Regions from separate parts of the Neorhizobium sp. USDA 3394 genome, predicted to be linked through region 2. Evidence: riboswitches for the same ligand, from Rfam matches in the RefSeq annotation. Region 2 holds a riboswitch; each other region holds the start of a gene.
The links. A riboswitch is a leader RNA that binds a small molecule or an ion and turns the genes downstream of it on or off. The one in region 2 is predicted to bind cobalamin.
Positions count from the first base shown of each region.

Region 1 (7,128 bases), 1.0 Mb from region 2:
CGAAACTCGCGCCCGCAACGGCCTCCAGCCGTTTATCGCCCGCAAGAACCGTCTCGACATCCAGCAAGCCCAGCCCTTCGATTGCGCCGGGCGGTCCTTCCGTCCCTTCCGGATCGGCGATCGTTTTGCCGAGCATCTGGTAACCGCCACAGAGACCGAGCACTCGACCGCCACGACGGACATGTGCTGCAATATCCACGTCGAAACCCGCCGCCTTCATCGCCCGTAGGTCGGATATCGTCGCCTTCGAACCGACCAGCAGCACAAGATCACAATCGCCAGGGATGGCCTGTCCCGGCCGGACCCGGATCAGATCGACATCCGGCTCCGCTTCCAGCGGATCAAGATCATCGAAATTGGAGATATGCGGCAGGATCGGCACCGCGATCCTGATCTTCGCACCCGCCTTCCGCACCGAAGGCGCATTGAGGCCCAGCGCATCTTCCGCCGGCAGCCGGGCCGCATCGGCAAAATGCGGCAACAGCCCGACCGACTGCCAGCCGGTGAGTTCCCCGATCATCCGCATGCCGTCGGCGAACAATGCCGGATCGCCGCGAAACCGGTTGACGATAAAGCCCCGGATCATCGCCGCATCCTCGGGATCGAGCACCAGCCTGGTCCCGGCAAGGCTGGCGATCACCCCGCCGCGGTCGATATCGCCGATCAGGACCACCGGCACGTCGGCGGCCCGCGCAAAGCCCATATTGGCAATGTCATTCTGGCGCAGATTGATCTCGGAAGCGCTGCCGGCACCTTCGATCAGAACCAGATCGGCCTGATTGCGAAGAAGCCCAAAACTTTCCAGAACCCGCGGCATCAGCGTCCGTTTGAGCATCTGATACTCGGCAGCCTTGGCATTGCCTTCGACCCTGCCCTGCACCACCACCTGCGCGCCGACCTCGCTCTGCGGCTTCAGGAGCACGGGGTTCATATGGACGCTGAGCGGCACCCCGGCGGCGCGGGCCTGCAGCGCCTGCGCCCGGCCGATCTCGCCGCCATCCGCGGTGACCGCCGCATTGTTCGACATGTTCTGCGGCTTGAACGGCATGATCTTCAGGCCACGCAGCGTGAAAGCGCGGGCAAGCCCGGCCACGACCAGCGACTTGCCCACATCCGAGCCCGTTCCCTGAAACATCAGCGCCCGAGCTGGCTTGATCCCGGCCATCGCTTAAAACTCGATGCCGGCCTGGGCCTTCACGCCCGCCTTGAAGTGATGTTTGACCAGCGTCATCTCGGTGACCATGTCGGCGGCCTCGATCAGCGCCTGCTTGGCGTTTCGGCCGGTAACGACCACATGCAGGTCCGGCCGCCGCGCCTGGAGCGTCGCGACGATCTTGTCGAGATCGAGATAGTCATAACGAAGCGCGATGTTGAGTTCGTCGAGGATGACCAGTCCGATCGTCTCGTCCGCCATCAGCTCGAGCGCCTTTTCCCAGGCCTTCTCCGCCGCAGCAACGTCACGCTTCAGGTCCTGGGTTTCCCAGGTGAAACCTTCGCCCATCGTGTGCCAGACGACGCGGTCACCGAAGACGGCAAGCGCCGGCTGCTCCCCGGTCGACCAGGCGCCCTTGATGAACTGCACGACGCCGACGCGGCGGTTGTTGCCGAGCATGCGCAGCGCCAGGCCGAAGGCGGCGGTGGATTTGCCCTTGCCCGAGCCGGTATGGACGATGAGAAGACCCTTTTCCTGGGTCTTCTCGGCCACTTCCGCATCCTGAACCGCCTTGCGGTTCGCCATCTTGGCGCGATGGCGCTCGACGGACGCCTCGTCGATCTCCTTCACCGGGAAGCGAGCTTCGCCGGAGATCCGGCAGAAGCTTCCTCGCCGGCCCGGAATCTTTCGCGGACCACACCGGTAAGCGCGCCGAGCACGGCCCAGAACACCAGGTTGGTGGCATAGACGGCGTTGACGAAGCGGGCATGAAGATCCATCGGGACCGCCGTTTCATGGCTTGGCGGGAGCGGCGCGCCGACGAGATGCGGAGCGATCAGCAGCACGATAGCAAGTGCCGCGAACACGGCCGAGCGGGTATAGACGAGAAGGCCGAGGCCGATTGCCGTGCAGACAGCCGTCGAGAGCCACCAGATCTGGCGCGGTCCGAGCTCGGCAGCCGGCATGCCGGGCAGTTCCGGCGGCAGGCCGAGGCCGGGCGCGAGGATGACGGCGAGGAAGCCGGCAATGCCGAACATCAGGCCGCCGCGCCAGCCCTTGAAGCCCCCAAAGGCTTCCGAAGCGGCAACGAGGACAAGGGCGAAGCCGATAGCCGACAGCATGTCGGCGGCAGCAGTATAGATGAAACGTTCGAAGCCATCGGCAGGAGCCCAGGCTTCTTCGCTGTGGTGATGCTCGGCAGCAGGTGCCGCGGTGCCGGCAGCGGCAGGTGCCGCGTCATGGCTGTGGCCTGTCTCGGGCGCGGCATTTTCATACACTTCCGCCTGCAGGATCAGCGGCACGGTGGAGAAGCTCTGCATCACGGTGAGCAGCAATCCGGACAAAAGCCCGGCGATCACCGCCGTGAAGACGATGTTACGAAACAGCGACATTTGGGAGAACTCCTCAGTGGCAGGGGAAGGCGAGCGAGTGGCGCGTGTCATGCGCGGCATTGTGGACGACTTCCAGATGCGAGAAGCCGACAAAACCGACGATGAACAGGCCGAGCAGGGCCGTCATGCTGAGGGGAATGATCTTCGAAGCGGAAATGCCGACTGCGGTTGCAGCAGAATTCGTAACCATGGTCTCGTCCTTTCGCCCTCCACCCGAGGGCCGTTCACGTTCTTTGCCGCCTCTGGCAGGTCTCCTGGCTCGCGGATCGGACGCCTTTACCCGCCTTCCCGGATTTCTCCAGTGGCTTGACGGCCGAACGGCCGTTTTGGGCAAAGACTTTCCGCTTACAGTTGCGGGGGCAGCCGCGGGTTGGACGACAGAATTCGTCGCACCGCATTCCCTCTAAAACCCTTCCGGGCACCATAGGCTGGGCCACTATAGACGAATTCGGCGTCACGGCAATCGCCTTTGCGACGCATTGACATGGGTGTGCGACCGGGCTTAGGTGAAGGGAGATGGTCCCTTTCCGGCAACGGGGAGGGCTAAGAGAGAATGCGGTGCGATCCTTTCCTAAGGATCAATGCCGCGGCTGCCCCCGCAACTGTAGGCGGCGAGCCGTTTGCCGAGAGGCCACTGGAGAAATCCGGGAAGGCAGGCAAATGGCGGCGACCCGCGAGCCAGGAGACCTGCCGTCCGATAATTTTGCTTCACCGGGCGGGGTGCTCCGGGCGAAGTTTCTCGATCACCGCAGACGGTTTTGGCCTTCTGCTCCGCGCCCCGATTTTTCGACCCCGGCGGGAACGCGGCTGACCGATGAGTGACCACCGACCAGATGATCCGGCTATCGCCAGCCCGGCAGATGTGACGATTTTCGTCTGCACGAATTGCCGTGACGCCTCCGACGGCGAAATCCGGCCGGGTATCGCGCTGATCGCGGCACTGCGTGAAGCGGCCGCCGGCAAGCCGCTCGCCGTCAAGCCCGTCACCTGCCTTGCCAATTGCGAAAAGAGCCCGAGCGCCGCCTTCAACCACAAGAGCGGCTGGTCCTATGTCTTCGGGCATCTGTCGCTCGACAATGTCGAGGACATCGTTACCGGCGCGATGATGCTGGCCGAGGACGAGCGCGGTTTCCTTCCCCTTCGCGGCCGTCCCACCTGCCTGCGCGGCAAGGGCATGACGGCCCGTATTCCACCCTTTCATCATCACGAGGACATGCCATCATGAGCGTTTCGTTCGACCGCGTTCCCTGCACCGTCGTCACCGGGTTTCTGGGAGCCGGCAAGACCACGCTGATCCGAAACCTGATCGAGAACCTCAAGGGCAAGCGCTTGGCGATCATCGTCAACGAATTTGGCGATGTCGGCATCGATGGCGACGTGCTGAAAGGCTGCGGCATCGAAAGCTGCCCGGAAGACAACATCATCGAACTTGCCAACGGCTGCATCTGCTGCACGGTCGCCGACGATTTCGTGCCGGCAATCGACCGTATCCTGGCCATGGAGCCGCGCGTCGACCATATCCTCGTCGAAACCTCCGGCCTCGCCTTGCCGAAGCCGCTCGTCCAGGCCTTCCAGTGGCCGGACGTCAAGGCACGGGTGACGGTCGACGCGGTGATTGCCGTCGTGGATGGGCTGGCGCTCGCCGAAGGCCGCGTTGCCGACGACCACGAAGCGCTGGAAGCCCAGCGTCAGGCGGACGGCTCGATCGACCACGACGATCCGGTCGAGGAAGTGTTCGAGGACCAGGTGGCCTGCGCCGACATGATCGTGCTCACCAAGAGCGACCTTCTCGATGCCGCCGGCCTCGCGACCGCCAGGGACCGCGTCGCAGCACATCTACCGCGTGCCGTGAAAATCGTCTCGGCCGCCAATGGCGCCATCGACCCGGCCGTGCTGATCGGTCTCGGCCTTGCTGTTGAGGACGATATCGAAAACCGCAAGACCCACCATGATGACGAACTCGACCACGATCACGACGATTTCGACAGTTTCGTCGTCGATCTGGCCGCAGTGACCGATGCTGAAAGCCTGGCCACCCGCATCTCCGCGACGGCCGAAGCCGAAAACGTGCTGCGCATAAAAGGCTTCGTGGAAGTCGCGAACAAGCCGATGCGCCTGCAGGTTCAGGCGGTAGGATCGCGCGTGAACCATTATTTCGACCGCGCCTGGGCACCCGGCGAAGCGCGGGTAAGCCGCCTTGTCGTGATCGGCGAAAAAGGTATCGACCGCGCAGCGATCGAAAGGATGCTGGCCGCATAAGAGGCCCGAGGGAAGGATGCACATACTCGCCACCACATCGTCGTCTCTCGACGACCTGATCGAACCGGTCGACCTCAACCAGTCACCGGCCGACGTGGTGGTGCTGTCCTTTTCCGGCAGCGACCTGAACGGCATTGCGGCCGTGTGGAATAAGCCTGCAAGCGGCGGGAGCGATACCCCCCTCTGGCCTGCCGGCCATCTCCCCCTCAAGGGGGGAGATTGGCAAGATGCACCCGCCTTCCTCAAAAGCCAACGCCGGAGTGACGCGAGGCCTAGCCACGATTCGATCTCCCCCCCTGAGGGGGAGATGGCCGGCAGGCCAGAGGGGGGTGGCCCCTCCGACCACAACTCGGACAAGCTTAGTCCCCCCATTCCTCCAACTCTCCGCCTCACCAACCTCTCCGATCTCCGCCACCCCATGTCGGTGGACCTGTGGATCGAGAAGACGGCGGCGCATGCCAAAGTCATCCTCGTACGCATCCTCGGCGGCTATGACCGCTGGTCCTACGGCGTAGAGGAGCTTTCCCGATTGGCGCGCTCCAGGAAGATCATGCTGGCCCTGCTTCCGGGCGAATGCAGCATCCGCGACGAACGTCTCGCCGGGGCCTCGACGGTTTCGGAAAACCAGCTCGCCGGCATCCTGGCCTGCTTCCGCGAAGGGGGGCCGGACAATATGCGGCTCCTCGCAAAATTGCTGACGACCCTGGCCGAAGGTAGAACGGAACCTCTGCCTCCGGCAGCACCGATGCCGAAGGCCGGATACTACAAGCCGGGAAAGGGCATCGTCGCGGCCGATGACCTGCTGGCCAGCCTCGCATCGGATGCACCGCGCCTGCCGATCCTGTTCTACCGCTCCATGCTGCTGGCCAATGATGCCGCACCGATCGACGCACTGTTCGAAGCGCTAGCTAACCGTGGTTTCGCGCCGGTACCCATCTTTGTCTCCGGCCTGAAGGATGCCGACGCTGTCGCCTTCGTCGGACAGGCGATCTCGGACCTGAGAGCCGCGGCAATCCTTTCCACCACCGCCTTTGCCAGCGGCACGGACGAGAACGGCGAAACGATCTTCGACCGCACCGGCGTGCCGGTATTCCAGATCGTCATCGCCACCACACGGCGCGAAGGCTGGGCGGAAAACCGGCGCGGCCTCAACCCCGCCGACCTCGCCATGCACGTCGTCCTGCCGGAGCTCGACGGGCGCATCCTGGCCGGCGCGATCTCCTTCAAGGCGGGGGACAATTCCGCCAACCTCGTCAACCAGCCGGAACCGGACCGCGTTGAACAGGTCGCCGATCGGATCGCCGCTTTCCTGCGGCTGAAGGCGGCACCTCGTGCCGAGCGCAAGATCGTCATCCTGATGCCGGATTACCCGAGCGCGCCGGGACGCACCGGTTATGCCGTCGGCCTGGACGTGCCGCAGAGCGTACTCGGGATGCTGAACGAGCTATCAGTAGCCGGCTACAATGTTTCGGATATTCCAGAGACCCCGCGTGACCTTCTCGATGATCTGAGTGCAAAATCCGCTACCCATGTGCTCGCAGCCTACAGCTCCGTGCCTACGGCGGAGGCGGCTTGGGGCGCCCCTGAAACCGATGAAGACCTGGAAGACGGCGCTTTCCGTTTTCGCGCCGCAAGCTTCGGCAATGTCACTGTCGCACTCGCGCCCGATCGCGGCCGCAATGCCGACCGCCGAGCCGACTACCACAGCCCCGACCTGCCCCCGCGCCACGCCCTGATCGCCTTCGGCCAATGGATGCGCGAAACGCTGGACGCGCATGCGATCGTCCATGTCGGTGCGCACGGCACGCTCGAATGGCTGCCGGGAAAGACCGTGGCTTTGTCGAAGGACTGCTTCCCCGAGATCGTCACCGGCGGCCTGCCGGTCATCTATCCGTTCATCGTCTCCAATCCGGGCGAGGCGGCGGTCGCCAAAAGGCGGATTGCCGCCGTCACCATCGGCCATTTGCCGCCAGTTCTGGCCGGTGCCGGCCTTTCCGACGAACAGAAAAAGCTGGAACTGCTGGTCGACGAATATGCGCAGGCCGACGGGCTCGATCGCCGTCGCCGCGACCGGCTGGCCAAGCTGATCGTCGAGACCGCCCGCGATACCGGCCTGGCCGGAGAGGCCGGCGTTTCGAACGATGACGATCCGGATACCGCTCTCAGCCGCATCGACGCCTTTCTCTGTGATCTCAAGGACTTTTCGATCAAGGACGGTCAGCACATCTTCGGGCAGGTCGCGCCCGGCGACGACGACTTGCTTCGCGTTCAAAGCGCCGAAACCGAACGCCAGGCTTTGCTCGACGCGCTGGACGGAAGACACAT
Region 1 covers NZ_JBWCDU010000001.1:3,920,951-3,928,078, reverse strand. Annotated here, with positions in the region: gene ACZ9EJ_RS19390 (cobyric acid synthase) at 1-1,165, opposite strand, end outside; gene cobO (cob(I)yrinic acid a,c-diamide adenosyltransferase) at 1,169-1,783, opposite strand; gene ACZ9EJ_RS19380 (CbtA family protein) at 1,780-2,544, opposite strand; gene ACZ9EJ_RS19375 (CbtB domain-containing protein) at 2,558-2,734, opposite strand; cobalamin riboswitch at 2,772-2,985, opposite strand; cobalamin riboswitch at 3,045-3,253, shown strand; gene ACZ9EJ_RS19370 (DUF1636 family protein) at 3,359-3,769, shown strand; gene cobW (cobalamin biosynthesis protein CobW) at 3,766-4,803, shown strand; gene cobN (cobaltochelatase subunit CobN) at 4,820-7,128, shown strand, end outside.
Region 1: linked by a shared signal. The riboswitch ahead of ACZ9EJ_RS19370 (DUF1636 family protein) and the one ahead of ACZ9EJ_RS14455 (aromatic ring-hydroxylating oxygenase subunit alpha) in region 2 are both predicted to bind cobalamin.

Region 2 (7,128 bases):
TAGACCCTTCCACAGTCACCAACGACTTCTTGAAGGAGGCTTTCAACTCGGATCCCGCCGATCCCAATAGCTTCGTGAATACCCAGACGGACAAGCGGTTTGCGCAGATCGTCGGAACATTCAATTTCGATTCCAAGGGCGAGATCGACCGCAGCTCGGCAGGCGAGGCCCAGAACGGCGGCGAGGTTGTCGCGACCCAGGATCTTTACGTCCGCCAGATGCTCGAAACCCAGCAGGGCGAGGAAAATCCGGGTGTTCGGTTGGCGCTGTATTTCGAGCGCATGTCCGACAGCATCACCGATCCTTACGTGATCCTCGGCGACGAGGCGCTGATGGAATTCTTCCGCGTCACCTACAGCCTGCCCGCCGAAATCGGCAATATGGATGTCGACCGGCAGGCCAAGATAGTGGAGAGCAAGCTCGATCTCGAAGATCTTGCCGATCCGGAAAAGGTGAGGAAACTGGTGCAGCGCTTCACGATCATGTACGATCTGGAGAACAGCGTGAACACGGCATCGGCGGTCAGCATCATGAGCGGCGGCGGCGGTTCGGCCGGCATCAGCTCGGATACCCTGTGGGCATTGTCCCAGATCAGGATGAGCTGAGAGCGAACCGGTCTCCTCAGGCGTCGTCGTTCTTGTCGGCCGTTTCAAAGCGCGGATCGGCGTTCGATTCGATCCAGTCGAGATCTGCCCGCATTGCCTCTCGGCTCGCCTTTTCCATCCTCCGGTAGCGGGACAACAGTTCCTGGCCGAATTCGGTCAGGCCCGCACCCCCGCCGCTTTTCCCGCCATGGCGGGTAAAGATCGACGGCTCCTTGAACATCCGGTTGATTTCGTCGCCCAGCAGCCATGCCCGCCGGTAGGACATGCCGATCGAGGCGCCTGCCGCCCGGATCGAGCCATGCTGGGCGATCAGTTCCAGAAGCTGCGCCTTGCCGGGACCGAGCCGCACGCCGTTGTCGAGGTCGATCCGGATCGTGGTCTTTGACGGCTGGCTCATGCAATGGCCACTACCTTGCCGGGGTTCATGATGCCCGCCGGATCGAACGCCTGTTTGATGCGCCGCATCAGGTCCATCTCGATCGGCGAGCGGATCTGGGCAAGCTCGTCGCGCTTCAACTGGCCGATGCCGTGTTCGGCCGAAATCGACCCGCCGGCGGCGAGCACGATGCCGTGGACGATCGCGTTGATTTCCCGCCAGCGGCCGATGAAGGCCGCCTTGTCGGCGGCCATGTCGGCGCTGATCGGCTGCGAGATATTGTAGTGGATGTTGCCGTCGCCGAGATGGCCGAAGGCGCAGACCCGGGCGCCCGGCATGGCTGCCAGCACCGCCTGCTCGGCTTCTGCCATGAAGCTCGGGATTTTCGAGACGGGCACCGACACGTCGTGCTTGATCGACCCTCCCTCCGGCTTCTGGGCGTCGGACATGCTTTCGCGCATGTGCCAGAGTGCCTTCTGCTGGGCGACAGAGGAGGCGATCACGGCGTCGCGGATCAGGCCCGCCTCGAAACCCTGTTCGAGCAGCGACTGCACCATGGAACTGGCGGTCTCGGCGGAATCCGAAGTCGAGATGTCGATCAGCGCGTACCACGGATGCGGCTCGGAGAGCGGATCGCGCACGCCGTCTATATGCCGGGTCACGAACTCGATGCCGATGCGCGGCATCAGCTCGAAACCGGTGAGCGCCGTGCCGCAGAGGTTCGAGGCCCGCTCGAAGAGTTTCAGTGCATCCTCAGGCGAATTGATGCCTGCAAGTGCCACCTGGTGCCCGACGGGCTGCGGAAAGAGTTTCAGCACAGCCCCAGTGATGATCCCGAGCGTGCCTTCCGCGCCGATGAACAGGTCGCGCAGGTCGTAGCCGGTATTGTCCTTCTTGAGCTGGCGCAGGCCATTCCAGATCTCGCCTGTCGGCAGCACCACTTCGAGCCCGAGGCAGAGCTGACGGGTATTGCCATAGGCGAGCACGGCGGTGCCGCCGGCATTGGTGGAAAGGTTGCCACCGATGCGGCAGGACCCTTCCGAGCCGAGCGACAGCGGAAACAGCCGGTCGACGGCTTCCGCCGCCTTCTGGACGTCGGCGAGGATGGCGCCGGCATCGGCGACCAGCACGTTTGCGACCGGATCGACGTCTCGGATGCGGTTCATCCGTTCGAGCGACACGATCAAGTCGCTGCCGCCGGTGCGCGGGGTCTGTCCCCCAACGAGGCCGGTATTGCCGGTCTGCGGCACGATCGGCGTGCCGGTCTCGCTTGCAAGCTTCAGGATCGCGGAGACTTCCTCGACCGAACCCGGCTTCAGGAGCATAGGCGAAGAACCTTTGTAGAGCCCGCGGCCCTCGACGAGATGCGGCGCAAGATCGTTCGCGCCGCGCAGGACGTGGTTCTCGCCGACGATCGCCGCGAAGCGGTCGAGAAGTTCTGGTTTCGGCCCTGGAATGTCCATCAGCGTCTCCTCGTCTTTTGCCCCCGGCTTATTCCCGCGGGGCGGCCGCCCTCGCCAGCCGGTCGTTGATGGCCTCGCCGAGCCCATGGTCGGGAATGGGCGTGACGGCGATGCTGGCGGCGCCGGTGGCGTCGGCGCGTTTCAGGTAATCGAACAGGTTTGCCGCCGCCTGCGCAAGGTCGCCGGACGGGCTCAGGTCAAAAACCGCTGCGGCGAGCTCCATTCCCTTCACCGGAGCGGAACCGAGCCGGATCAACGCCTCGCCGGTCTCGACATGGTCGGCATTGAGCCTCACCGCGGCACCCGGCGCATAATGAGAGGCAAGCATGCCGGGAGCCTCGATGATCGCCGCCGGTCCCTCCGGTCGGATCACCGCAAGGCCGGTTGCCGTCTCGATCTCTTCGGCGGCTACCCCGCCCGGTCTCAGCAGCCGGATCACGCCGTTCTCGACGCGAACGATGGTCGATTCGACACCGACAGGAGCCGCGCCGCCGTCGATGATCAATGCCAGCTTGTCGCCCAGGTCGTCGGCCACGTGGCGCGCGCTGGTCGGGCTCACCTTGCCGGACGTATTGGCGCTGGGGGCCGCGAGCGGCTTGCCGAAGGCACGGATGAGTTCCGAAGCGAAGCCCTTGGGAAGCCGGATGCCGACCGTATCGAGCCCGGCCGTCGCCAGCGGATGAATGCCGCTTTCGGGCTTCAGGGGAAGGATCAGGGTGAGGGGCCCCGGCCAGAAGGCTCTAGCAAGCTTTCGCGAGATGGGATCGAAGTCGGCATAACGCTCGGCCATGTCGAGATCCGACATGTGGCAGATCAGCGGGTTGAAGCGCGGCCGGCCCTTGGTCTCGTAGATGCGGGTGATGGCGGTGGGATTGGTGGCATCCGCCGCAAGTCCGTAGACCGTCTCGGTCGGGATCGCCACGGGAAGACCGTCCGCAAGGACGGTGCAGGCTTGGGCAAGCGCGCCGTCGTGATCCCGGGTGATGTCGATGATTTGAGCCGTCATATCCGCCCGTCAATAACGCGGACCCGGGCGTCTTCAAAGCTTTTTGATGATCTCGCGGAGCATTTCGTTGGAAGTGCCAAGCATCAGGACGTTCTTGACCGCTTCCATCGGATCGTTGGTCTGGAACAGAAGGCCGTTCTTGCGGATCGTGCGGTTGATCTTCAGCGGCTGATCGGCCTCGCGTTCGACCGCAACGGCAAAGTACATGCGGGAATAGGCCGGGCTGATATGCTCGAAAAACGTTTCCTCCTCGCCGATCTTGGAGAAGAAGTTGGCGATATAGAACGACCAGCTCACGGGGATGCCGCGTGGAAGAAACGTTCTTGCCGCGGTGACATGGCAATAGCCGAGATGCGGCCGCTCATCGAGCGTGTGGTGAAAGATGATCTTTGGAAACTGGATCGAGCGATGGAAGGAGTTGATCCGGTTGTGGCTCGTTTCCCCGGCTGCCTCGAGCCTTTTGCCGGTGCGCTCTGCGACCTCTTCATGGGTGAGATAACGGCGCTCTTCCGGCAGCCAGACCGGATTGTAGCGGGCGATGCGCCCCGTCCGGAGGAATTCGGAATGGGCGGCAGTCTTCATCACCACCGGCGCCGGAGGCGTTGGCGGAGGAGCTTTATAATAACGAATCTTTCCCTTGGCCTGCACGGTGGCATCGCTCCCATTCGAGCCGGGATTTTATGGCTTATCCCTTAATGACTGGTTTCGCTTTCGCGGGGCTGGAGTGTTGCATTCTGGGCCGTTTCGCCGCTGTCGCCAACGCGGTTGCCGATGTCGCAATGTCGCCTATGCGACACGCTCGCTCGATGATTATATCCGCCTCGATCTTGAGGTGTCGCCTGACTAGGGAAGGCGGAGAATTGGGAAGCCGGCAGGGGTCTTTAGAAACCCTAATCCGGCGCTGCCCCCGCAACGGTGGTGGAGCAACAAGGCACGGCATGAGCCACTGGGAAAGAGCCGTAACGGCCGCCCGGGAAGGCGCCGAGCCGGTCCCCCCAAGGGACAAGCTCCTGAGCCCGGAAACCAGCCTCGGGATCAAAAATGACGACCGGACGCGGCGGGCGTTCGGGACAGGGTGTTGGGTAGGCCTTGAGGCCGACCGGCATTTCCATGTCCTTCCGCTGTCCACATTGACAAGGAAGGTAATATGGAAATTCGCAATCAGGCCCTGCGGCAGCTCAAGAACCGCCGCGAAGGCTTCAGCCTCGAACAGCCCTTCTACACCGATCCCGCCTATTACAAGCTCGATCTGGAAATGATCTGGTATCGCGACTGGCTGTTCGTCGGACATGATTGCGAGCTGCCGAAGGCCGGAGCCTATTTCACCCTGCAGATCGGCGATTATCCCATCGTCGTCGTGCGCGGCCGCGACAATCAGATCCGGGCGCTGCACAATACCTGCCGCCACCGCGGCAGCCGCGTCTGCACCAAGGAGCATGGCTCGGCGGTCAGGCTCGTCTGTCCCTACCATCAGTGGACCTACGAGCTGGACGGCTCGCTTCTGGTCGGCCGCCAGATGGGACAGGATTTCGACAAGACCCAGTTCAGCATGAAGAAGGTCCATTGCGAGAGCGTCGCCGGCTATATCTTCATCTGCCTTGCCAACGAAGCACCGGATTTCGCCCCCGTTCGCGCCGCGATCGAACCCTATATGGCCCCGCACCGCCTGTCGGAAGCCAAGGTCGCCCACCAGTCGACGATCATCGAGAAGGGCAACTGGAAGCTCGTCTGGGAAAACAACCGCGAGTGCTACCACTGCGCGGCCAACCACCCGGAACTCTGCCGTACCTATCCGGAATCGCCGACAGCGACCGGCGTCCAGGGCGCCAAGGACGATCCGGTCATCGCCGCCCATTGGCAGCGTTGCGAGGAGGCGGGTTTGCCGAGCGAGTTCCGGATGGACGAGACCGGCCAGTTCCGCGTCGCGCGCATGCCGCTGATCGAGGATGCCGAGAGTTATACGATGAGCGGCCGCAACGCCGTACAGCGCAAACTCTCCGACGACGTGACGATCAACTCGATCGGCACCATGCTGCTCTTCCATTATCCCAGCACCTGGAACCACATTCTCGGCGACCATGCGATCTCGTTCCGCGTCACTCCGCTCGGCCCGGAGGAAACGGCGGTCACCACAAAGTGGCTGGTCCACAAGGATGCGGTCGAGGGCGTCGATTACAATCTCGAAGAACTGACCCATGTCTGGAACATGACCAACGACCAGGACCGCCAGATCGTCGAGGAGAACGCCTTCGGCATTCGCTCGCCCGCCTATGAGCCGGGTCCCTACTCGGCGCTCCACGAGGGCGGCGTCATGCAGTTCGTCGAATGGTATTCGAACTTCATGGTCAACCGGCTGCAGGGCGACCAGGCGCAACTTTCGATCGTCGCCTGATCGCCAAGTCGTGATCCGTGCCGGGCGCTCTGCCAGGAACGGAATCTCACATCCGGCGTTGTTTTCTCATTGAAAATCAGAATGAGGAAACGCCCGGGATGAATGCTCTTCGTTTGCGCTTGACGGCAGCGGCAGTTGCCGTCGCCACCATGTTTGCCGGTGTCGTCCCGGCGCAGGCTGTCCAAATGCCGGCGCCGCCGTCCGGCATTTCGGCCGCCGGCGATATCACCAATGTCCAGTACCGTCGCGACTTCCGGCGTGACCGTTATGGCTGGTATCGTGGCCACCGGGGTTATCGTGACCGCCGGTCGGGCTACCGTTATCACAACGGGTTCTGGTTCCCGCTCGCCGCCTTCGGCGCCGGTGCCATCATCGGTGGTGCCATACAGGCCGACCGCGGCGGTTATTCGAGCCGCCACGTCGCCTGGTGTGAAAGCCGTTATCGCAGCTATCGGGCCTGGGACGATACCTACGCACCACGCGCCGGCGTGAGGGCACGCTGCATCTCGCCCTACAGATAAGCAGGCGTTGGCCATCTCTCCGCCAAGCCCGGTCGCGGCATTTGCCGACGGCCGGTCTTGCTTCGTCGCGGCGCACGTTAATTGCGCGTTCAGGATGAACTTCCTAAGGTCGCGGCAAAATTGAAATCCACTGCATACTGAAACAATTGGCTGTCAAAACTTGAAACATGGACAAGGGATCTGGGGACTTAACATGACTCTTTTGAAGAAGATCGCGGTTGCGGGCATTTCCGCTGCCGTTCTCGCCGGCGCTCTGATGCCGGCTCAGGCTATGCCGCTGCCGTCCGCTCCGGCCGCCGGGATCGAAACCGGCACCAGCACCGACGTGACCCCGGTGCAGTACCGTCGCCATGGCGGCGGCTGGTATGGCGGGCATCGCGGTTATCGCGACTACCGTCCGGGTTACCGCCGCCACAACGGCTACTGGTTCCCACTGGCGGCATTCGGTGCCGGCGCCCTGATCGGCGGCGCCATCGCCGCCCAACCGCGTTATGCCGAGCCCGCTCCGGCCTATGGTGGCGGCGACGATATCAATCCGCGCCACTACGAATGGTGTGCCGATCGCTACCGTTCCTACGACGCCTATTCGAACTCGTTCCAGCCGAACTACGGCCCGCGCCAGACCTGCTATTCGCCCTATTTCTAAGAGCGCCCGGTAGGCACTATCCGACCCGTCCGGTATCGACCCCGGGAGGGTTTCGTTTGTCGGGCGGTCAGAGAATGCCGGTGCGCTTCAACAGCCACCAGGCGGCAAGCACCGAAACG
Region 2 covers NZ_JBWCDU010000001.1:2,922,328-2,929,455, reverse strand. Annotated here, with positions in the region: gene ACZ9EJ_RS14480 (DUF1217 domain-containing protein) at 1-605, shown strand, start outside; gene ACZ9EJ_RS14475 (winged helix-turn-helix domain-containing protein) at 622-1,002, opposite strand; gene ACZ9EJ_RS14470 (FAD-binding oxidoreductase) at 999-2,444, opposite strand; gene ACZ9EJ_RS14465 (L-threonylcarbamoyladenylate synthase) at 2,473-3,450, opposite strand; gene ACZ9EJ_RS14460 (DUF6656 family protein) at 3,484-4,098, opposite strand; cobalamin riboswitch at 4,264-4,496, shown strand; gene ACZ9EJ_RS14455 (aromatic ring-hydroxylating oxygenase subunit alpha) at 4,598-5,842, shown strand; gene ACZ9EJ_RS14450 (BA14K family protein) at 5,941-6,363, shown strand; gene ACZ9EJ_RS14445 (BA14K family protein) at 6,557-7,009, shown strand; gene ACZ9EJ_RS14440 (transporter) at 7,077-7,128, opposite strand, start outside.

Region 3 (7,128 bases), on a different contig from region 2:
CAACGCGCTTCTGGCGCTCGGCGGCCTGCCACGTCCCAACTGGCTCGGCGCCTCGACATCCGTCCTCTACAGCCTGTCGATCATCGGCATCTGGCAATCGGTCGGCTTCAATCTCGTGCTTTTCCTGGCCGGCCTCACCGCGATCCCCCGCGAACTCTATGCGGCAGCGCATGTCGATGGCGCCCGCTCGGCCTTCGACCGGTTTCGGCTGGTCACCTGGCCGATGCTCGGGCCGACGACGCTGTTCGTCACCACGATCAGCATCATCAATGCAGTCAAGGTCTTCGAGACGGTCAAGACGCTGACCGAAGGCGGGCCGAACAAGGCTTCCGAAGTGCTGCTTTTCACCATCTACCAGGAAGGGTTCGTCTACCTGAAAGTCGGTTACGCCTCGGCGATGACCGTCGTTTTCCTCGCCATCCTGGTGGTGCTGATGTTCCTGCAATACCGCGTCCAGGACAAGCAGGTGCATTACTCATGAACGCTTCAGCCTTCACCCTCGGCCGCGCCGTCCGCCTGTCGATCCTGATCTTCGGGGCGGTGATCTTCCTCGCACCCTATGTCTTCATGATCTCGACCGCCGGCAAGGCCCAGAGCGACATCTTCTCCTCGTCGCTGTCGCTCATCCCGCAGCACTGGTCCTATGTCGCCAACTTCACCAAGGCGCTGACCCGCGTCTCGATGACGACGCTGTTGTGGAACGGCGTCGTGGTCTGCGCGCTGATCTTCGTCTTTCAGGTGATGATCGCCATCCCCTGCGCCTATGCCATGGCGAAGCTGAAATTCCGCGCCGCAAGGCTGATGATGGTGCTGGTCATGCTCGGCCTTTTGGTGCCGATCCATGCGACCGCCCTGCCCCTCTACGTCGCCTTCGACCGCATGGCGGTGCTCAACAGCTATTTCGCGCTGGTCGCCCCCTTCACCATCTCGGTTTTCGGCATCTTCCTCTTCCTGCAGTTCTTCCGCGCCATTCCGGACGACCTGATCCATGCCGCCCGGCTCGACGGCATGTCGGAACTCGGGATTATCGGCCGCGTGATCGTGCCCAATGCCTGGCCGGCGATCACCGCGTTTGCGATCTTCTCGGTCGTTGCCCATTGGAACGACCTCTACTGGCCGCTGATCGTCGTTTCCAACCAGTCCTACGCGACGCCGCCGCTCGGCCTCCTCTATTTCCGCGCCGCCGAGGCCGGCGACGACTACGGCGCGCTGATGGCCGCCACGCTGATCATCACCACTCCCCTCGTCGCTGCTTTCCTTCTCGCACAGAAGCGCTTCGTCGAGGGCATCACCATGACCGGTCTCAAAGGCTGACCGGCATCAAACAGGAGACTATGCGATGAAGCATCTCACCAAGTTTTTCGCCGCAGCGGCGATTGCCATGACGGTGTCGCTTCCGGCCCATGCCGAAACGACATTGACCGTGCACTATCCGATGCCGGGTTTCTTCAAGGACGTGATGGACACGATCTCGAAGAAGTTCATGGAAGAAAACCCGGACATCAAGATCCAGTTCGCCAACCCGTCGGCGACCTATGAAGAGGGCATCCAGCTGATCATGCGCCAGGCCGGCACGGCGGAAATGCCGGACCTGACCTTCATCGGCCTCAACCGCCTGCGCATGGTTCAAGAGCGCGACCTGCCCGTCGATCTCGCTCCGTTCATCGCCAAGGAAGGCGATATGGGCAAGCTCGGCTTTTCCGACAACATCCTGAAGCTCGCACAGGTCAAGGGCAAGCAGGTCGGCCTCGCCTTCGCGACGTCGAACCCGATCATGTACTACAATGCCGACCTCGTTAAGGCCGCCGGCGGCAATCCGGACGTTCCACCGAAGACCTGGGATGAGGTGATCGCGCTCGGCGCCAAGATCAAGGCGCTCGGCAACGGCGTCGAAGGCATCGATTTCCGCTGGCAGGGCGACGACTGGATGTTCTCGGCACTTCTGTTCGGCGCCGGCGGTCAGATGTTGAGCGCCGACGAAAAGTCCGTCGCTTTCGCCGGACCGGAAGGCCTGAAGGCTGTCGAAACTCTCGACCGCATGGTCAAGCAGGGTGGCCTGCCGGTCTTCACCGCCCAGGCCGGTGAACAGGCCTTCTTTGCCGGCAAGGTCGGCATCGAATTCAAGACGACCGGCGCCCTGCGCAACACGATCAAGAGCGTCGGCGACAAGTTCGACCTGCGCACCGCGCAGATCCCGCTGATCGATCCGGTCAGGGGCAAGCTGCCGACCGGCGGCAACGCGGTCGTCATCCTCGCCCGCAATGCCGAAAAGCAGCAGGCAGCCTGGAAGTTCGCCAAGTTCGCCGCCGGTCCTTATGGCGCCTCCGTCGTCGTCCCGGGCACCGGTTATGTTCCGAACAACGAGCTCGCCGCCAAGTCGCCGGACTATCTCGGCAACTTCTACAAGCAGAACCCGCTTTTCGTCGCCGGCCTCAGCCAGATGGACCGCATGATTCCCTGGTATGCCTTCCCGGGCACCAACGGCGTCAAGGTCACCCAGGCGATCGTCGAGAACCTGTCGCGCATCGTCGAACAGCAGGCCACCCCGAAGGAAGCACTGGAGGATGCGGCTTCCGAAGTGAAGGGCTTGCTGCCGCGCAGCTAAGATCCGTCCCGGCTTGATCGGATCATGGAACCGCCGTTTCCGACCGGAAGCGGCGGTTTTCCCTTTACGACGCAGGGTGTCTCAGATCGCCCGCACCGTGCCGCCTCGCCGCAGCATATAGGCGACATCGAGATGACGGGCGGGAGCCGCATTCTCGGCCATGTCCAGCAGCAGCGAGGCCGCCGCCGCCCCCATGCTCGCATCCGGCATCTCCACCGTCGTCAGCGGCGGGTCCATCAGCCGTCCGATGGCGATCCCGTCGAAACCGGCCACGGAGATATCGCGTGGTACGGAAAGCCCTTCCCGCCGCAGGGCGCCGATGACCCCGAAAGCCAGGAGATCGTTCGAGGCGATGATCGCCGTCGGCGAAAACATGGAGAGCTCAGCGCTAAGGTCGAGCTGGTCGTATCCGCTGACGAAGGGGATCTGCACCGCTTCCAGCGGCGGAATACCGCTTTCCGCCATGGCGTCGCGATAGCCTTCGTGGCGGAACCGGGCGCGGTCGGAGGTCGCGAAAGCGCCGGAGACGAACAGAATGCGGCGATGCCCAAGTCCGATCAGCAGCGTGGTCAGCTCGTGGCCAGCGCCCCGGTTGTCGACGGTGACGGCGGCGGGAAACAGCGCGGTCGGCATGTTGTGGAGGAGCACGGTCGGCGGCAGCGAGGGCATGAGGGCAACGCTCGTGGCCGGATCGCAGACGGTCAGGATCAGGCCGGTCGGCCGGTCGTTGAGAAGCGAGGCGACTGCGTCCGCCTCGCGTGCAGGGTCGTAGTTCGACTGGGCGATCAGCACGCCATGGCCGGCAACCAGCATGCGGTTCTGGATGCTGGAAAGCGACGAGGCGAAGACGGGATTGGTGATGCTGGGGATCAGCACGCCGACCACCGGCCGTTGCCCTGGCCTGCCGGCCGATGAATGTATCGGCCGATAACCGAGCTCTGCCGCCGCGCGGCGGACCCTGCGGGCCATGCGGTCGCTGACATTGCCGTTGCGACTGAGCGCCCGGCTCGCCGTTGCCAGCGAACATCCGGCTCTTGTTGCCACCTGCTGCAATGTCGTCATCAGGGAATGCCTCTTCCGTTTACCAGGCCGCACGGCCTGCCGAGAGCAGATTTCGTCCCGATATGTAAGAGTTTTATGTCAGCAACGGCGGATTCTCCTCAGACGCGGCAAAGCCGACTGTCGCCAGGCAAGCTTTAAGGCCCATCTTGTTCTGGCGCGTCAAACGCTCCACGGCCCTGATCGCGAGGCCGAAACACGGCAAATGCCATTCATCGCATTTTTAAGATTGACAGCCCTCGTGTATGTAATGTTATTACATTTATCAAGCGAGCGTAACTCTGTAACATGCCCTAGCCCGCTCCCGACGCCGCGATCAACAATCAGGAAGGAAGCTCATGAATTTGTCCCTCGCTCGAAACAGTCTGCTGGCCGCTGTTGCGTCAGGTCTGATCTTGGCGGCTTGCGGAGCGTTTGCCGATGAAGATCATGAGACGAAGCAAGCATGGCGTCTGTTTGTCGGCGATCACACGATCCCCGTCGTGCGTGCCATCAACTTCGAGAACGGCAAGGAACTCGGCCGCTATGACGTCAAGGGTCCCGCGGCCCTGACCGCCAGCGCCTCCGGCCAGACCGTATTCGCCACCCAGTCGGATCATGACATCGTGCACGTCATCAAGACTGGCATCGATTTCTCCGATCACGGCGGGCATCGGGATCTGGAGGTCTCCGACGTCGGGTTGTTGCCCGTGACTTTCGAGGGCAGGCGTCCCTTCCACGTTGTTCCGCATGACGACCACGCGATCCTTTTCTACGATCGAGGTGGCAAAGCGGAGATCATCGATGAAACGGCTCTTCTTGAGGGCAGGACCGAGGTAAAGACAGTCGATACGACGAGGCCGCATCACGGCGTAGCGGTGACGATGGGTCGTTTCGTGCTCGTGTCCGTCCCAAACACTGAAGTCGAAACCAAGCCCGACGAGCTTCCGCCGAGGGTCGGTCTTCGCGTCGTCGATGAGGCGGGCAAGCAGGTCGGCGACATCGCCAAATGCACCGATCTTCACGGCGAGGCCACCTCGGCCCGGCTCGTCGCCTTCGGTTGCAAGGAAGGCGTTCTTGTCGCACGGCCCGGGGGCATGGACGGACCGAAGCTGGACATGCTCGCTTACCCGGCGGACCTGCCGAAGGGCAGCACCGGGACCTTGCTTGGTGGCAAGGCGATGCAGTTCTTCCTCGGCAACTACGGCGAGGACAAAATCGTCCTGATAGATCCGGATGCCGAGAAGCACTTCCGGCTGATCGACCTCCCCACCCGCCGCGTCGACTTCCTGCTGGATCCGGCAACGCCGCGCAATGCCTACATCCTGACGGAGGACGGTGATCTTCATGTGCTGGACGTGATCAAGGGCGAGATCGTTCGCAAGGCCGGGGTCACCGAGCCCTACAGCAAGGACGGCCATTGGCGTGATCCGCGGCCGCGTCTTGCCGTTGCGGACGGTCATATCGTCATTACCGATCCGCGGCACTCGCTGATTCGCGTCGTCGATGCGGAGAGCCTGAAGGAGGTCCGTACGATTCCCGTCGAAGGAAACCCTTTTACGATCGTTGCCGTCGGCGGCTCCGGCGCATCGCACTGATGCGGACAACCTTTGGCTCCGGAATTGTCACCGCAGTTCCGGACCGGGATCATTTCATCAGAAATGACGATGCAGTAGTCCGGAGCCTGACGACTGCGCTTTCTTCCGGCCTGATCTTGGACGAAATCTTCCGGATCCTTTGTGCGCCCTGGGGACAACCAGCCACGGCGTTGACAGTCGGCAAAGGGCGTGTAGGTTGGCGCCGTCAAGGTTCTTCCATCCCGCGATGGAAGCTAAGAGGGAATCCGGTAAAAACCGGAGCTGTCCCGCAACTGTGAGCGGTGAGCCGTTCGTCCAACATGTCACTGGCAGCCAATGCCGGGAAGACGGGCGATGAAGGCTTTGACCCGCAAGCCAGGAGACCTGCCTGACGATAGAAGTTCCGTGGTCGGGGTGTGCCACAGGGATGACGGTTCCGTCGGGCCATCGCGCCTGCCGTAACCTTCATTTTTGCTGCCTCCTCAATGAGTGAGACGAAGGCAGTGAAAACACAGGGATTACCTTCCCAGAATTTATCCGGTCGCGCCGTCCTCCTGATCGCGAAATCCGCCTTTGCGGCATCGCCGCATCGGGAAATGCGGCGGCTCGCGGAGCTTGCGGCCGGCGCGACCGGAGCCCGAACCGTGCGCTTCGCCTTTACCGAGCAGGGAACCCCTTCCCTGCGCGAAGCGCTGTCCGATCTGCTCGACGAGGATGTCGAAACCGTCGTGATCGTGCCGCTTGTCCTGCCCATGGAGCCAAGCTTCCATATCTGGCTGACGAAATCGCTGACGCGCTGGAAGGCCGCCGACAGCCGCCCCTGGCCCGCCTTGTCCGTCGCCAAGGATATCGCCTCCAGCACGCTGATGGCGCATCTTCTCGGCGAACTGCTTGAGACGGCCGAGGCGCTGGATGCTCCAGAGACCGAAAACCCGCCTGTCATCGAAGGTTCCCTCGTGCCGGCCCAGAAACGCCGCGTGCTGGTCTGCCAGGGCGGTCCCTGCAACGCGGCCGGAGCCGATGTGATCTGGGGACATCTTCGCAACCAGCAGGAGCGGCAGAAATTGCGCGCTGCCGGCGATGGCACGATGACGGCAAAGTCCACATGTCTCGGTCCCTGCAGCCTGGCGCCCGTGCTGCAGGTATTTCCCGAAGGCACCTATTACGGCGGCGTCAACGAAAATGCGATCGACCGGATCATCGGCGAGCACCTGCTGGGCGGCCGTATCGTCGAGGACTTCGCCTATCACCCGACGGGCCGCAAGCAGCGGCTTCGCACCCCATCCGAACAGAACAAGAGGAGAGAGAATTGAGGTCGCAGACCGTATCGCGCCTGGCCGCCGCCTGGCTCACCGCCGCCACCTTTGTCACCGCGGGCACTGTCTTCGCAGGCGAGCCGCTTCGCGTCGGTGCCACCTACATCACCAGCGGCACGGACCCGGCCAAGGGCTCGAACGGCTGGGCTCTGGTCAGCCATGGCGTCGGCGAGAACCTCTTCACCGTCGATCGCAACGGCAAGCTCGTGCCGGAACTGGCCGAGAAGGCAGAGCGCATCGCAGACCTGACCTGGACCGTCACCCTGAAGCCCGGCCGCCTGTTCTCCGATGGCACGCCCGTCACCGCCAGGGCACTGGCAGCCGGTTTCGATACGACGTTCGCCAACAACAAGGCGGCGCTCGCGACCGGCGGCAAGCTGACCTTCGAGGCGGGCGACGACCTGACGCTGAAGGTGACGACCGAAAAACCGGTGCCGTTCATTCAGGCACTCTTTGCCGAATGGCCGCTGGTTGCCTACAAGCCCACCGGGACCGGCAATGCCGTCTTCAGCGGTCCTTACCGTGTCTCCGACTTCAAGGCGGATGCCTCGATCACGCTTGCGGCCAACATGCATTTCGCCGGCGCCGAAAA
Region 3 covers NZ_JBWCDU010000002.1:233,508-240,635, reverse strand. Annotated here, with positions in the region: gene ACZ9EJ_RS22650 (carbohydrate ABC transporter permease) at 1-481, shown strand, start outside; gene ACZ9EJ_RS22645 (carbohydrate ABC transporter permease) at 478-1,314, shown strand; gene ACZ9EJ_RS22640 (ABC transporter substrate-binding protein) at 1,340-2,605, shown strand; gene ACZ9EJ_RS22635 (substrate-binding domain-containing protein) at 2,687-3,667, opposite strand; gene aztD (zinc metallochaperone AztD) at 4,003-5,241, shown strand; cobalamin riboswitch at 5,432-5,626, shown strand; gene ACZ9EJ_RS22625 ((2Fe-2S) ferredoxin domain-containing protein) at 5,724-6,533, shown strand; gene ACZ9EJ_RS22620 (ABC transporter substrate-binding protein) at 6,530-7,128, shown strand, end outside.
Region 3: linked by a shared signal. The riboswitch ahead of ACZ9EJ_RS22625 ((2Fe-2S) ferredoxin domain-containing protein) and the one ahead of ACZ9EJ_RS14455 (aromatic ring-hydroxylating oxygenase subunit alpha) in region 2 are both predicted to bind cobalamin.